DNA from 4 places in the Exiguobacterium sp. s78 genome. Region 3 is predicted to be linked to each of the others. Evidence: riboswitches for the same ligand, from Rfam matches in the RefSeq annotation. Region 3 holds a riboswitch; each other region holds the start of a gene.
The links. Region 3 has a riboswitch for thiamine pyrophosphate ahead of thiT (energy-coupled thiamine transporter ThiT). Riboswitches for the same ligand answer to the same signal wherever they lie in the genome.

Region 1 (3,209 bases), 390 kb from region 3:
CTGAGTCGTCGTTGTTGCCCCGTACTAAGCGCAAGCGGTGACTGCTGTTTGACGGATGCGAGTTCCAGCCGTCCGAGCAACGTCGTGCGCTCATCACTCGTCGCTGCTCGGTGACTCCAGTTGATTTCCGCTTCAACCGTTAGCTTGAGAAACTGCAGATCCTGTTGTTGAAAGACATAGCCGACGTGCTCATAAAAGCGTCTCCGGGAGTAACGCTGAACCGGACGTTCCTGGAACCGATATGTTCCACGATGGGGAAGCAACCGACCGAGTGTTGCAAGCAACGTACTTTTCCCGGATCCGTTTGCCCCGAGCAGCATCACCCATTCTCCTGTCTGCAGGGAAAATGTCGCATCGGTTAGCGGGTAAGGTGCTTTCGTCGATAATGCAGCAATGTGTAACAGGGGAATACCTGCTGTAGCGACTGGAGGAAGCACGTGAAGTCGCGCTGCTTGTGGTCCATCTATGGGTAACGTCTCTAACGTGTACGGATACAAAGAAGGAACAGCGATGCCTTTCGATTGAAGCTCTGTATAAGCCTGCGGGAACAAATCCTGCGGATGCGCCGTCGCAGTAATCGATCCGTCCTCAAGTAAGACGATCTGGTCGATGTACGGTAAACAGACATCGAGTTGGTGCTCGATCAAGACGATCGTTAAATCGTGTTCTTTCTGAATCCGAAAGATCAACGCCATCAGTTCGTGTTGTCCGATTGGATCAATCTGGGCTGTTGGTTCATCGAGTAATAAGATCGTCGGCTCGAGCGCTAGGACCGCGGCGAGCGCGAGGCGCTGTTTCATCCCCCCGGATAGACTTGCGATCGGTGTCGAGAAGGGGAGAGGGAGACCGACGAGTGCGAGTAAGCGTTCAATTCGTTCCTCCATCTCCGCACGTGGAATCGACCGGTTTTCTAAACTAAAAGCGATTTCGCGTCCAATCGTTTCCATGCAGAACTGTTCTTCTGGATTTTGAAATAAGACTCCGACCGAACCGGACCGGGTAACGGTACCAGTCTGTTCGACTTCGATCGTCTCCGGTGTCAGTCCGGCTAGGGCATGAAGCAGTGTCGTCTTGCCACTCCCACTGCGTCCAAGCAAAAGGGTCGTTCCTTGTTCGATCGTCAGCGATACATGATCGAGCACCGATTTCATCTGACCCGGATAGCGGATGCTGAGGTCGTCGACAGTAATCATGCGACTTCCCGTTTCGCACGTCCGGCCGCAAACCCGTTCAAGACACCGGTCGCAACAAGGCGACGGACGAGAATCGCTGCAAGCAAGCCGCCGAGTAATGCGCCACTAATCAATTGTAAGCCAGTTGTCGCAAGCAACGTCGTCGCCGTGTAGTAACCGAATCCGTTCGCGATCAGACTATAGACGATGCTACCAATTGCGGCTCCAACACCCGATAACATCAATGTCCAGGTGTCATAACGGCGATAACGCGTCATCGCGAAGACGAGTTCCGCACCAAGTCCTTGGCAGACCCCGATCAGTAGAGCCGATAAGCCAAAGTGACTACCCGTGAACAGCTCGACAGCTGCCGCGACGATTTCCGCGATGAGGGCAGCACCCGGTTTTTGAATGATTGCTGCGACGAGCGGGCTCGCGATGATCCAGATCCCAAACATCCAGTTGGCACCGACTGGCCCGAAGATTGCAGACATCGGTAACCAGAGTGTTGACCAACCGAGATAGATGACCCCGCAAGCGACGGCGAGCATCATCATGACCATGATTTCTTTCATTTTCCAGTGTTGCATCGTGTTCGTCCTCCTTTAAGTGGGGGAGACGCCAAAAAAGACCGCCCTCCGTAAAAAAGAGAGCGGTCCTCAGAAAAACTGCGCGCAGCAGGAGTCATTGGATGTGATCGCTCCACTTTCCTACGCTAGTATGAACTAGATCAGGTTCGAAGGGTCCGAAGTGAATCGTCTCAGCCAAATGGGCTCCCCTAGTGGATATGGTAATAGGTGATACGCTGTTCACTTTAGGCAATCTTCTGTCTATTGTCAAGACACAAAAAAACGATACGCCACGAAGGGCGTATCGTCAAACGACTTATTTGTTGTCTTCGTTCTCTTCTTTTGCTTCTTCTGAAGACTCTTCCGTAGCTTCCGCTTCGTTGTCTTCGCCAGCTTCCGCTTGTGCCTCAGCTTCTGCTTCTTCGATTTCCTCAAGCTCTTGTTCAAGCGTTGATTCGACGACAGCTGCGACTTGAATGTCACCTTCTGTGACGATACGGAAATCTTTTTGTTCCGGAAGATCAGCTACAGAGATCGAATCGCCGATTTCGAGGTTCGTGACGTCGACTTCGACGTTCTCTGGCAATTTATCTGGTGTTGCTGCGACTGTTACTTTAAAGAGTGTCTGTGACAGGAATCCGCCGACTTTAGCGCCAGCTGCTTCGCCGACGAGTACGACGTCTGCTTCGACTTCTGTCTCTTCATCCATTTTAACAGCGATGAATTCAACGTGATCGACAGTTGGTGTGAAGACATCCATATCACGACGGTTGATCAAGACGTTAATATTTTTACCGTCGAGTTTCAGTGAAATCAAGACGTTCTCACCGTTTTCTCGAACGATTTTAAGCAATTCTTTTTCTTCAAATGCGATTGGTGTACTTTCCACTTTGTAACCATACACGACACCAAGAGCTTTTCCTTCATGACGTAATTGTTTACGGAGTGAGCGTGGACGTACCTCGCGTTTTTCGGCTGTTAATTTAACTGACATGTTCATTTCCCCCTTGAATTTGGTATAGCCCTCAAAAGGTAATGAATGTAGGAGCAGGACAAGTCCTGAACAATATGAAACATGCTAAGACAATCGGTTTCAGACTCGCTTTGAATCTGACGCTTTCGTGACTTTGCATTTCTCTCCCAGGTCATTACGCTGATATTGAGAAACATGTGTGAGTAAGTCACCGTTTGATGCGGTGCTAGTGAGTTTATACCCCTATGTTTTAAATCCTTAAACCTCTAATTTTTATTTTTTAAAGTCGAAAGACCTCCAAACCGCTTGAAATCAAGGGTTGAGAGGTCTTTCGTTTTTTTCATTTTTTATGGTGATGCGTTGGTTTTCACGGACCAACACGCGGATGAGACGTTCGATGTGCCGCATCGTCGTCTGTCCCATCGTTGAAATTTGGAGCCATTGATTACGGACGAGATAGTCGCTTTCATATTGAACATGATAGCCCTGAATCCG
Region 2 (3,209 bases), 800 kb from region 3:
CTGTTCGACGATGACGAGCTTTTCCCCTAAGCCGAGTTGCGTGAGCATGTCCTCGATCGTTTTAATCTGTTCGATCGTGTGGTCATTGCCGTTAATCGTAATGTTCATCGGACTTCCTCCTTCTGAATCAACCGTAATGTATTTACCAAGACTTCCGCTGTCGTCGGTGCGAGTAAGATGCCATGCCGATGATGCCCCGTCGCTAGGAAGATCCGACGGGATGAATCGGCGACTCCGATATATGGCAAGCCGGACACCGTTTGTGGTCGTACACCGGACCAGACTTCTTCGATGACCGCGTCACGAATCGGTGGATACAGTCGTTTTGCTGCTTGAAGCAGTGACGTGATCCCAGCGACACTGACACCGACCGTCTCGTCGTACGGCAGTTCTGTCGCACCGATCAAAATTCGTCCGTCTGCTTTTGGCACAAGGTAGACAGCGTCGTCAAACAGGATCGAGCGTAACGGCTGACCCGCGAGACGGACGGCGAGACATTCCCCTTTGACCCCATATGTGGCGATCGAAATACCGACTGTATCGAGCAAGGCTTGCGACCCGCGTCCGGCAGCGACCGTCACCGTTCGTCCGGCCCACGTTCCTGCGTTCGACTCGATCCTGACGAAGTCATCGCTCTCTTCGATGCGTGTGACTTCCACCTGTTCTTCAATCGATATGCCACGTGCGTGTAAGGCATACATCAATGCAGTCGTCAGTCGTCGTGGATCGATTTGACCGACAGCCGGAAACAGATGCTCGCGCCCTTTACGTTTTAACAAAAACGGTTGTTCCCGGTACCCACAATCGATGCCTGTCTCTCGCTCGAGACGACGTGCAAGCAACGGATACAGACGACGACTACGTGCGGCAAGTGCATGCAATTCCGCTCTCAGCTCGATGTCTGTCGCAAGCATCCCGGCAGCCGCTCGGCTTGTCCCTTGTCCGCATGTTCCACGTTCTAAGACGACGACGGATTCATTCTGACAGGCGAGACCGTAAGCAAGCGTCAAACCGATGACTCCACCACCGATGATGATGTGATTCGTCATACCCGTACCCCCTGGTAACGCTTGACGGCGGCGAGCGGATCCGCTTGACCGAGAATACCCGATAAGACAGCGATTCCGGTTGCACCGGTCGCTGCGATTTCAGGCATGCGTTCTGGTGTAATCCCACCAATTGCAATGACTGGTTTCGTCGTGAAGGTTACGACTTGCTTCAAGGCGTCAATCCCTCGTGGTGGCATGTCCGGCTTCGACGCTGTTGGATAAATATGACCGTACAGCAGTCGGTCGGCTCCTTCCGCTTCTGCTGCTAGTGCCTCTGCTAGTGAATGAACGGATTTCCCGATGACGAGGTCCGGAAAATGACGTCGCACATCGCGGACACGCAAGGAACGGCGCGTCAACTGCACACCGATGCCGGCGACATGGGCGACATCGACCCGGTCATGAACGGTTAACTGATCAAGCGAATAACCATGCGCAAGGAGTGCGTCAATCAGATCAAGTAATTCTGCTGCTGACAAGTTCGGTTCACGTAGATGTAGCTGATCCGTATAAGGTTGAAGCGATTGAAAAGTCTTTATTTCGTCAATCGGATGGATGGATCCCGTCGAAATCAGATGTAGACGCATCATGTTCTTCCTTTCCATACGAAAAAGGACCACTCCCGATGTTGAAGGGAGTGGTCCGAAAATGCGCTGAAGCGCTAAGGATATCTAGGATTTCGAGCCACTTCCCTCCGCTAGTACGAACTAGATCAGGTTCAAAGGGTCCGGATACTTCCGTCTCAGTCTGCTGGGAGACTCCCCTAGTGTCTTTTCGTGTTTAATTGGCTTGCCCCATTAGTCTAGCATGAGTCGCTTTGCTTCGCTAGTCCTAGTTGAGGCTTCCACTTGCTGAATCAGCTCCGATTTCGTCGGTCGCTGTTGCTCTTGGCTGTCGGCATACGTCTGCTTCAGCTTCAGGATGCGCATTACTTTGGCATCGAGCATCTCCGGCGTCAGCGTTTTTTCTTTGACGGCTTGCATCACTTCAGCATGGACCTTTGTGTAAGCACCTGCCTCTGAAAACATCGCCATATCAGCTCCATTGACGAGCGACTGACGTGCCGCTTCTGCGAGACCATATTGTTTCGTGATCGCCCCCATGACGAGATCATCCGTGATGATGACACCGTTGAATCCGAGTTGTTGACGCAAGAGGTCAGTCAAGATCGGCTTTGAGAGCGAGGACGGATTCATATCGTCATACGCGGGATAGAGAATATGGGCGACCATCACCATCTCGGCGCCCTCTTGAATCGCTTCTTGGAACGGTAACAGCTCCGTCCGCTTCAATTCTTCCTTTGATGCCGTCACTTTCGGTAGCCCGACATGGGAATCGACACTCGTATTGCCGTGACCGGGAAAATGTTTGACGACCGGAATCGTTCCCGTCTCCTGCATCCCGTGCATCAGGGCCGTACCAAGCGTCGCGACGGTATTCGGATCAGCACTTAACGCACGGTCGCCGATGATCGGATTGTTCGGATTACTGTTGACGTCAAGGACCGGCGCGAAGTCCATGTTGAAGCCATAAAAACGTGACAAATGTCCGAGCGTACGTCCGACGTCTTCCATTTTCACTTCATCTGCTCCTTGCGCCATCCGTTGACTCGTCGGTAGACGTAATCGTTGATCCGGTACCCGGCTGACGCGTCCGCCTTCTTCATCAATCCCGACGAACGCATACGGTTTTTGGTTCGTCTCTTGAATCGCACGCGTGAACGTCAAGAGTTGCTCTTCCGACGTAATGTTTCCGCCGAGCAATAAGACCCCGCCAATCGCATGCGTCTGTAACAATTTCCGGTCAGCTGCTGAAAGTTCCGTGCCGGCGACTCCGATGTAGAGCAGTTGATCGATCTTTTCTGACGTCGACATCGCTTTAAGTTGCTGCTTTAATCGTGCTTGTTGTCGTTCCTCTTTCGTTGGTTCAGGTTTCGGTTTCTTTTCTTCTGTTGGTTGCTTCGCTTCCGGTTGTGATGATTTCGTTGGTTCCGTCGTCTCCTGCGCACACCCTGCAAGCAACAGACAACCGATCAGTACGGTTTTCTTCACAAAGGATCCTCGCTTCGCACACCATTAATCGAATAATAGACGGAAATCTCAGCGTTCAGGGATTGCGAGACCGAACAATATTTATCCTTTGATAACGAGATGGCACGAC
Region 3 (3,209 bases):
CGTCGGAAACTCCGGATTATATGCGGCGACTCGGATGTTATGGGCAATGGCGCAAGAAGGGATGATTTCAAAGAAATTATCTTACGTCAATGCACGTGGTGTGCCGATGCGCGCTTTACTCTTTACGATGATGTTTGCGATGTTATCGCTCCTAACCGCGTTTTTCGCAGAGGATACCGTCTTCATTTGGCTCTTGTCCTTAGCCGGACTTGGCGCTCAAGTCGGCTGGATTTCGATTTCTGCTTCGCAGCTCGCATTTCGTCGTCAGTTCGTCCGAAACGGACACGATGTATCCGAACTGAAATTCAAGACACCACTCTATCCGGTGTTACCACTGATTTCGCTGACGTTAAACGTCGTCGTCCTCGTCAGTCTTGCGTTTCAAGCGGATCAACGAATCGCTCTATACATCGGTGTTCCTTTCTTCCTCGTCATGTGGGGAAGTTATCATCTCTTCGTCAAAGGAAAACATCTATCCGCCCAAAGCGACATCCGTGTCGCCCCTTCTCAACTCGAAGAATAATTTCATCTAAAAAGAGGCCGTGGATTTGTCCACGGCCTCTTTCATATGATTGTTCTATTCCTTAAGCGTCCGCATCATCAATAGTTCTCCTTGGTGGAGCTCTACTTTCGCTTCTGACGCACGCCATTCATTACTAACGGTCAAGGAACCTCCGACGGGTACGGGATGTGCATCGAGTGGGTATTTGACTCCGGATAAGCTTAAAGTCGATGGTACGAGTGGAATGAAAGAAAGATAATGATAGCTCCCTGCTTCGACTGCATACGTTCCCTCAGCCAAGTATCGCACCTCTTCTCGTTTCGTCACGAGTCTGGTCTCTGGATATCGCTTCAACAGGTACACATTTTGGACGGTCATGTCGAGCCGCCCACCTGTCGCCCCGATGATGATGGTATCCTCAAACCGTTTCATCTCTGATGCTGTACGAAGTGCCAGTTCGAGATCCGTTTCATCTTTCTCGGCCGGATGAACGATTGCCCCTTCTGGTACATAACCAAGCGAATCAAAATCACCAATCGTCAGGTCGCATGTCAGCCCAAACGATTCAATCGTCTGAACACCACCATCGACACCGACGATAAAATCACCCGGCTGACAAAACGTCCGTAAATCCGGCACTTCTTCTCGCGGACCGGCACAGACGAGAATCGCCCGCATCTCAGACGCCTCGTGCCGAATAACGGAGTAAGCGTGGCGCAGTCGTAAATAGAATTCCTGCTACGATTCCACATAAGATGTACGAAGGAACCATATACGTTGCGTTATAGACAAAAGAGTATTCCACGACTGGACCTTTTGCATACTCGGCAAAAAAGACGATTCCACTGATGACATGACAGATATAACGGAGTCCTGCGCCTAATAACGTCGCCAGGAGAACGAACGCCATCAAGCTTTTCTTTTGTCCATTGCGCGCGGCTAGTCTGACTTGACGCGCGAACAGACCACTTAATCCGACGACACCATACGCAATCGTATAGTCAAGCATCGGTTGAACGATCGTCAAGACTTGAGGAGCGAACATCAATTGAATCGTACCGACAAGCGCTCCCGTAACGACCCCTCCGACGACACCGTGGCGAAATGCCATGACGAAGATCGGTAGCATCGCTAAGCTGATTGAGCCTCCTTGTGGCATTTTGAATGGAATCAGTAAATCAAAGACGACTCCGAGACTGGCGAAGATGGCAATTTCCATCATCATTTGTAACCGTTTCATGCTATTTTTCCTCCTTCATTGTACGAGAGGACGCAAAAAGGCAGTACGACGAACGCCGTACTGCCTGCGTGCGCCACATCCCTACGTCCGTTTGAACGGAACAGGTTCGAAGGGTTAAAGTCTAAAAGACTCCTCTCAGCCGCTTTTCAAGCGACACCCCTTGCGGTCATCATATTTCGTTTTCTCGTTCTTATTATACGGCAGCCCCTTGACGAATGCTAGTGATCGCTTCCGCATAATCTGGTGCATTGTAGATTGCTGATCCTGCGACGAGAACGTTCGCACCGTTATCGATGCAAAGCTTTGCCGTTTCCGGATTGACGCCACCGTCAATCTCGATTTCAAATGTCAGACCACGATCTGCTTTCATTTGCGCAAGTGCTGCGAGTTTCGGCATGACACGCTCGATGAAGGCTTGTCCACCGAAGCCCGGATTGACCGTCATCAATAAAACCATATCGACATCCTCAAGGACGTGTTCAATCGTTGATAATGGCGTATGGGGATTCAAGACGACTCCTGCCTTTGCGCCCGCTGCTTTGATTTGTTGCAAGACACGATGGACATGATTCGTCGCTTCGACGTGGAACGTCACGATGTCCGCCCCTGCTTTGACGAAATCCTCGACGAAACGTTCTGGCTGGTCGATCATCAAATGGACATCGAGAATCATATCCGTCTTTTGACGTAAGCAGCTAAGCACAGGTAATCCAAATGAGATGTTCGGTACGAACTGACCGTCCATGACATCAAAATGGATATAGTCCGCGCCTGCTGCTTCGACTGCTTTAACATCGCGTTCGAGATTCGCAAAATCTGCTGATAAGATAGATGGTGCAATTTTAATCATCTTCAATACCTCCGGGCTCGATTCTTGATTTCGTCTATAAACATACCATAGTTCTCATAACGAGAGGACATGATTTCTTGGGCTTCGACGGCTTCCTTGACGGCACAACCGGGTTCATTCAAATGCAAGCAACCTCGGTATTTGCAATCATCTTGTACAGCCACGAATTCAGGGAAACTCCACCGTACATCCTCGATTTCCATATCATACGGAAAATCGAGGTTCGAGAAACCTGGCGTATCGGCAATCAATCCTTCGGCAAGCGGCATCAATGTGACGTGGCGCGTCGTATGACGTCCGCGTCCGAGTGATTTCGAGATCGCACTTGTTTCTAAATCAAGAGAGGGTTCCAGTGCATTGAGCAATGAACTTTTCCCGACACCGGATTGTCCGGCGAGAACGCTCGTTTTTCCAGCAAGTAACGGACGGACTTGCTCAATACCTGCCAACGTCTCACTTGATGTCTCGATGACCGTATACCCAATCTTCCGGTAAGCGGCAATCGCCTCTCGGACAGACGGTCCTTTAACATCGTCCAGCAAATCCATCTTCGTCAATAGGATGACGGGTTGAATTTCCTTCGCTTCGATCAAAACGAGAAATCGGTCGAGCAAGTG
Region 4 (3,209 bases), 1.0 Mb from region 3:
TATGGCTTCAAAGGCGACCCGAACGGTCCAGACTCCGAAGCAGGCAATCTAAAATCAGCGGGACCGAACCTGCCTGCAGGTATCCGAGCAATCTTCGGAACGTTCAAACCGCAAGGCACTTTACCGGTTGATGTGCCGGTCTTTCAGAACGGTGTCTTTACCGATCAACTGCATCTCGAATTCGGTGACGGCTTTAAAAACTGGAAAAAATGATGACGTGATACATTAAAAGACCGAAGCTCCTTAAAGGATGCCTCGGTCTTTTAATGATTGATACGGATATTCAGCTTCTTCTTTCGCACGATGGTAGACGCGGTATAACCAATAAGTCAGCAGTGCATAGACGACGATGACAAGAACAGCAGAAATATAGCTTCCCATGCTATACGCTACCTTAAAGTTTCGAGTCGATGCGGATATACCGGATAACACGATCAACGTTGGGATGATAAGTCCTACAAATCTTACTTTGACTTTACCAAGCATTCGTTGCATAGCATATGCCGCGAGGATCACGAGTGCGATGACTACGATTTCCATTCCAATCCCTACTTTCACTAGATGGTATTCCTAATTCTACCATCTACTGGTTTAAGAAGATACCGGGCGTGCTGGAATCGTTTCGTAGACCGACGTGAACGTCTCTTCCGTCCACCCCATGTGCCAGAAGAGTAACTCATAGTAACAACTTGTCACGAAATGACGTTTCATCCGCTCGCGTTCCGTTGGGCTCGCTTGCTCCGCCAGCGCATCAAGCCGTGCAATCTGTTCAAAGACGACCTTTTCAAACCATTCCGAGCTATACGTGTCGATCCATTGCTGATAGATTTTTTCTTCCGGTGTACACGTCAGTAATTGTTGCCCGACTTCATAATACAACCAGTAACATGGCAAGATGGCAGCAATCGTCTCACCGAGCGTTCCTTCACTCGCATGATGCATGTGCGAAACGTACGCATATGCTGTCGGTGCCGGTTCAAATGCTTCAAGGTCTGCTGCCGTAATACCGAGCGGCTCAAAAAATGATTGATGTAAGCTCAGCTCTGCCTCATAAGTCGAAGTCGCATGTTCGGCAAGTGTCGCGATCGTCGCGAAGTCGTCTGCTTTTGACGCTGCCTTCGCTTGAATCTTCGCAAAGTGTTTTAAGTAATAGGCATCCTGCATGACGTAATGCCGAAATTTCGAGAGTGGTAACGTCCCCTCCCCGATTCCTTGTACGAACGGGTGCGTAAAACTACTATCCCAATACGCTTGTGCCGCTTGTTTGATTTCTTGTGTGAATGTCATGATCTCATCCTCCTCGTTTAGTTATGAAACGAAAAAACACCACCCCGAAACACACGGGCATGGCGCAAGAAGAACAAGACTTGACGCCACTTCCCTCCGTAAGTACGAACTTAATCAGGTTCAAAGGGTCCGAACGTCTTCGTTCGTCTCAGTCAGCCTACTGACTCCCCTAGTGGTCATTATTCGATTCCCATTCACTATAGCATGCTGAAAACGGAAGTCAAGTTGTCCTTTTTTCGCTATACTATGGAGTGTCAGAAGACGGATACCGTCTCCATCTGCAGACCGATTCCGAACAGACATCGTTACCGTACACTAAATTTAGTACCTGATACTATAATTCATTCTGTTACTTACAATTGGAGGATTTCATTATGCATACACCAACAAAAATCATGGCATCAGCCGTTATCGCTTCTGCTTTATTACTCCCAACAGCCGCATCCGCCGAACAAGTCGTCGATAAGACGATCGTCACACTCGGGGAGTCGCTCGGCGCAAAAGATAAAGCATGGGTGCTTTCACGTCTCAATGCACCGGAAGGGATCACACCGATCATCGCAACTTCTGCTGACGAGGAAAAATATCTCGGGAAAAACATCCCACAGTCGCAAAAAGGCGGCAATATGTATTCGTCGGCTAAAATCGAACTGACGGAAAAAGGAGATGGACTCTCCGTCTCGACGGAAAACATCACATGGGTGACGAAGGATATGTATCTCAACGCTCTCGTCACAGCGGGTGTCAAAGATGCCGATATCACGATCACTTCTCCCTACAAGGTGACCGGGACATCGGCACTGACAGGAATCATGAAAGCGTACGATCAAACTTCCGCTGAGACTGGAATTAAGTTAAGTGACGAACGCAAGGATTTAGCACAGCAAGAATTATCGGTCACATCAGACGTCGGAAAAACGGTCGGCACGGATAAAGTCGCAGACTTAATGAATGAGATCAAGGCTGAGATCGCCAATCAAAAACCGGAAACCAAAGTCGAGATCGAAAACCTGATCGTCCAAGTCATTCAAAACAACAATATCCAGTTGTCTGACGCACAAATGGACCGGTTGACGAATCTATTCAATCAAATGGAGCAAGCGAACATCAACTGGGGACAAATCGAAAGTGGACTTAAAAATGCGGGACAAGACATCCATGCCTTCGCGACTTCAGAAGAAACGAAAGGGTTTTTTGCTAAACTATTCGATGGACTCAGTGACTTCTTCAGCTCGATTGCTGGCGTGTTCAAATAATTCAGACTTCCGTAACTGACAAAAAAATAGTAAACTAGATGTATCTGAAACGAAAGGTGGTGTGAAAAGATGGACTTTGCCGCGTGCAAACACTGGTTGATGGAACAATTGTATCTGTTGCGCGCGATTTTTCATGGAATGGCGTTCTAAGGCACCCGTCTGTCCTTTTTTAAGAACTTCATGAATGAAAAATACTGCAAAGCGCATCTTTCACACGTTAGGGAGAGTGCTATTTGCGCTCTCCTTTTTTGATGCGCGCGAAAGGATCAATTGATTATGATGATTTGCGACATTCAACACCTGACCAAACAATTCGGAGGCGAAACGATCTTAACGGATGTTTCCCTCTTCTTAAACGAACACGACCGTGTCGGTCTAATTGGACGAAACGGGAGTGGTAAAACGACATTACTCCGCTTGCTTGCTCGCCTTGAGCAACCGGACGGTGGTGTCATCTATCAAAAGAACGGTTTGACGATCGGCTACTTGGAACAACTTCCTGTATATAGTGAAACGATGACCGGACTCGACGTCCTTTGGACAGCGTTTGCAGAGACTCTTGCGATCCGTTCCCGGATGCAACAGTTGGAGCAAATGATGGCGACAGCACCAGATGATCTCGATGCACTACTCGTACGGTATGCGGAAGCGACGAATGCATTCGAA

Region 1: another riboswitch for thiamine pyrophosphate. It lies ahead of KNQ18_RS06520 (ECF transporter S component); the one in region 3 lies ahead of thiT (energy-coupled thiamine transporter ThiT).
Region 2: another riboswitch for thiamine pyrophosphate. It lies ahead of KNQ18_RS08775 (thiamine phosphate synthase); the one in region 3 lies ahead of thiT (energy-coupled thiamine transporter ThiT).
Region 4: another riboswitch for thiamine pyrophosphate. It lies ahead of tenA (thiaminase II); the one in region 3 lies ahead of thiT (energy-coupled thiamine transporter ThiT).

The regions. Positions count from the first base shown of each region.
Region 1 covers NZ_JACSNB010000001.1:1,272,476-1,275,684, forward strand. The annotation lists gene KNQ18_RS06515 (ABC transporter ATP-binding protein) at 1-1,193, opposite strand, end outside; gene KNQ18_RS06520 (ECF transporter S component) at 1,190-1,762, opposite strand; TPP riboswitch at 1,863-1,962, opposite strand; gene KNQ18_RS06525 (50S ribosomal protein L25/general stress protein Ctc) at 2,058-2,735, opposite strand; gene KNQ18_RS06530 (GNAT family N-acetyltransferase) at 3,027-3,209, opposite strand, start outside.
Region 2 covers NZ_JACSNB010000001.1:1,678,606-1,681,814, forward strand. The annotation lists gene thiS (sulfur carrier protein ThiS) at 1-108, opposite strand, end outside; gene KNQ18_RS08770 (FAD-dependent oxidoreductase) at 105-1,049, opposite strand; gene KNQ18_RS08775 (thiamine phosphate synthase) at 1,046-1,639, opposite strand; TPP riboswitch at 1,722-1,824, opposite strand; gene nagZ (beta-N-acetylhexosaminidase) at 1,847-3,100, opposite strand; gene KNQ18_RS08785 (OsmC family protein) at 3,097-3,209, opposite strand, start outside.
Region 3 covers NZ_JACSNB010000001.1:881,848-885,056, reverse strand. The annotation lists gene KNQ18_RS04355 (amino acid permease) at 1-523, shown strand, start outside; gene KNQ18_RS04350 (thiamine diphosphokinase) at 578-1,180, opposite strand; gene thiT (energy-coupled thiamine transporter ThiT) at 1,182-1,742, opposite strand; TPP riboswitch at 1,804-1,913, opposite strand; gene rpe (ribulose-phosphate 3-epimerase) at 1,936-2,592, opposite strand; gene rsgA (ribosome small subunit-dependent GTPase A) at 2,595-3,209, opposite strand, start outside.
Region 4 covers NZ_JACSNB010000001.1:1,920,337-1,923,545, forward strand. The annotation lists gene KNQ18_RS09990 (glycoside hydrolase family 3 protein) at 1-213, shown strand, start outside; gene KNQ18_RS09995 (hypothetical protein) at 244-540, opposite strand; gene tenA (thiaminase II) at 592-1,287, opposite strand; TPP riboswitch at 1,362-1,468, opposite strand; gene KNQ18_RS10005 (DUF1002 domain-containing protein) at 1,662-2,543, shown strand; gene abc-f (ribosomal protection-like ABC-F family protein) at 2,820-3,209, shown strand, end outside.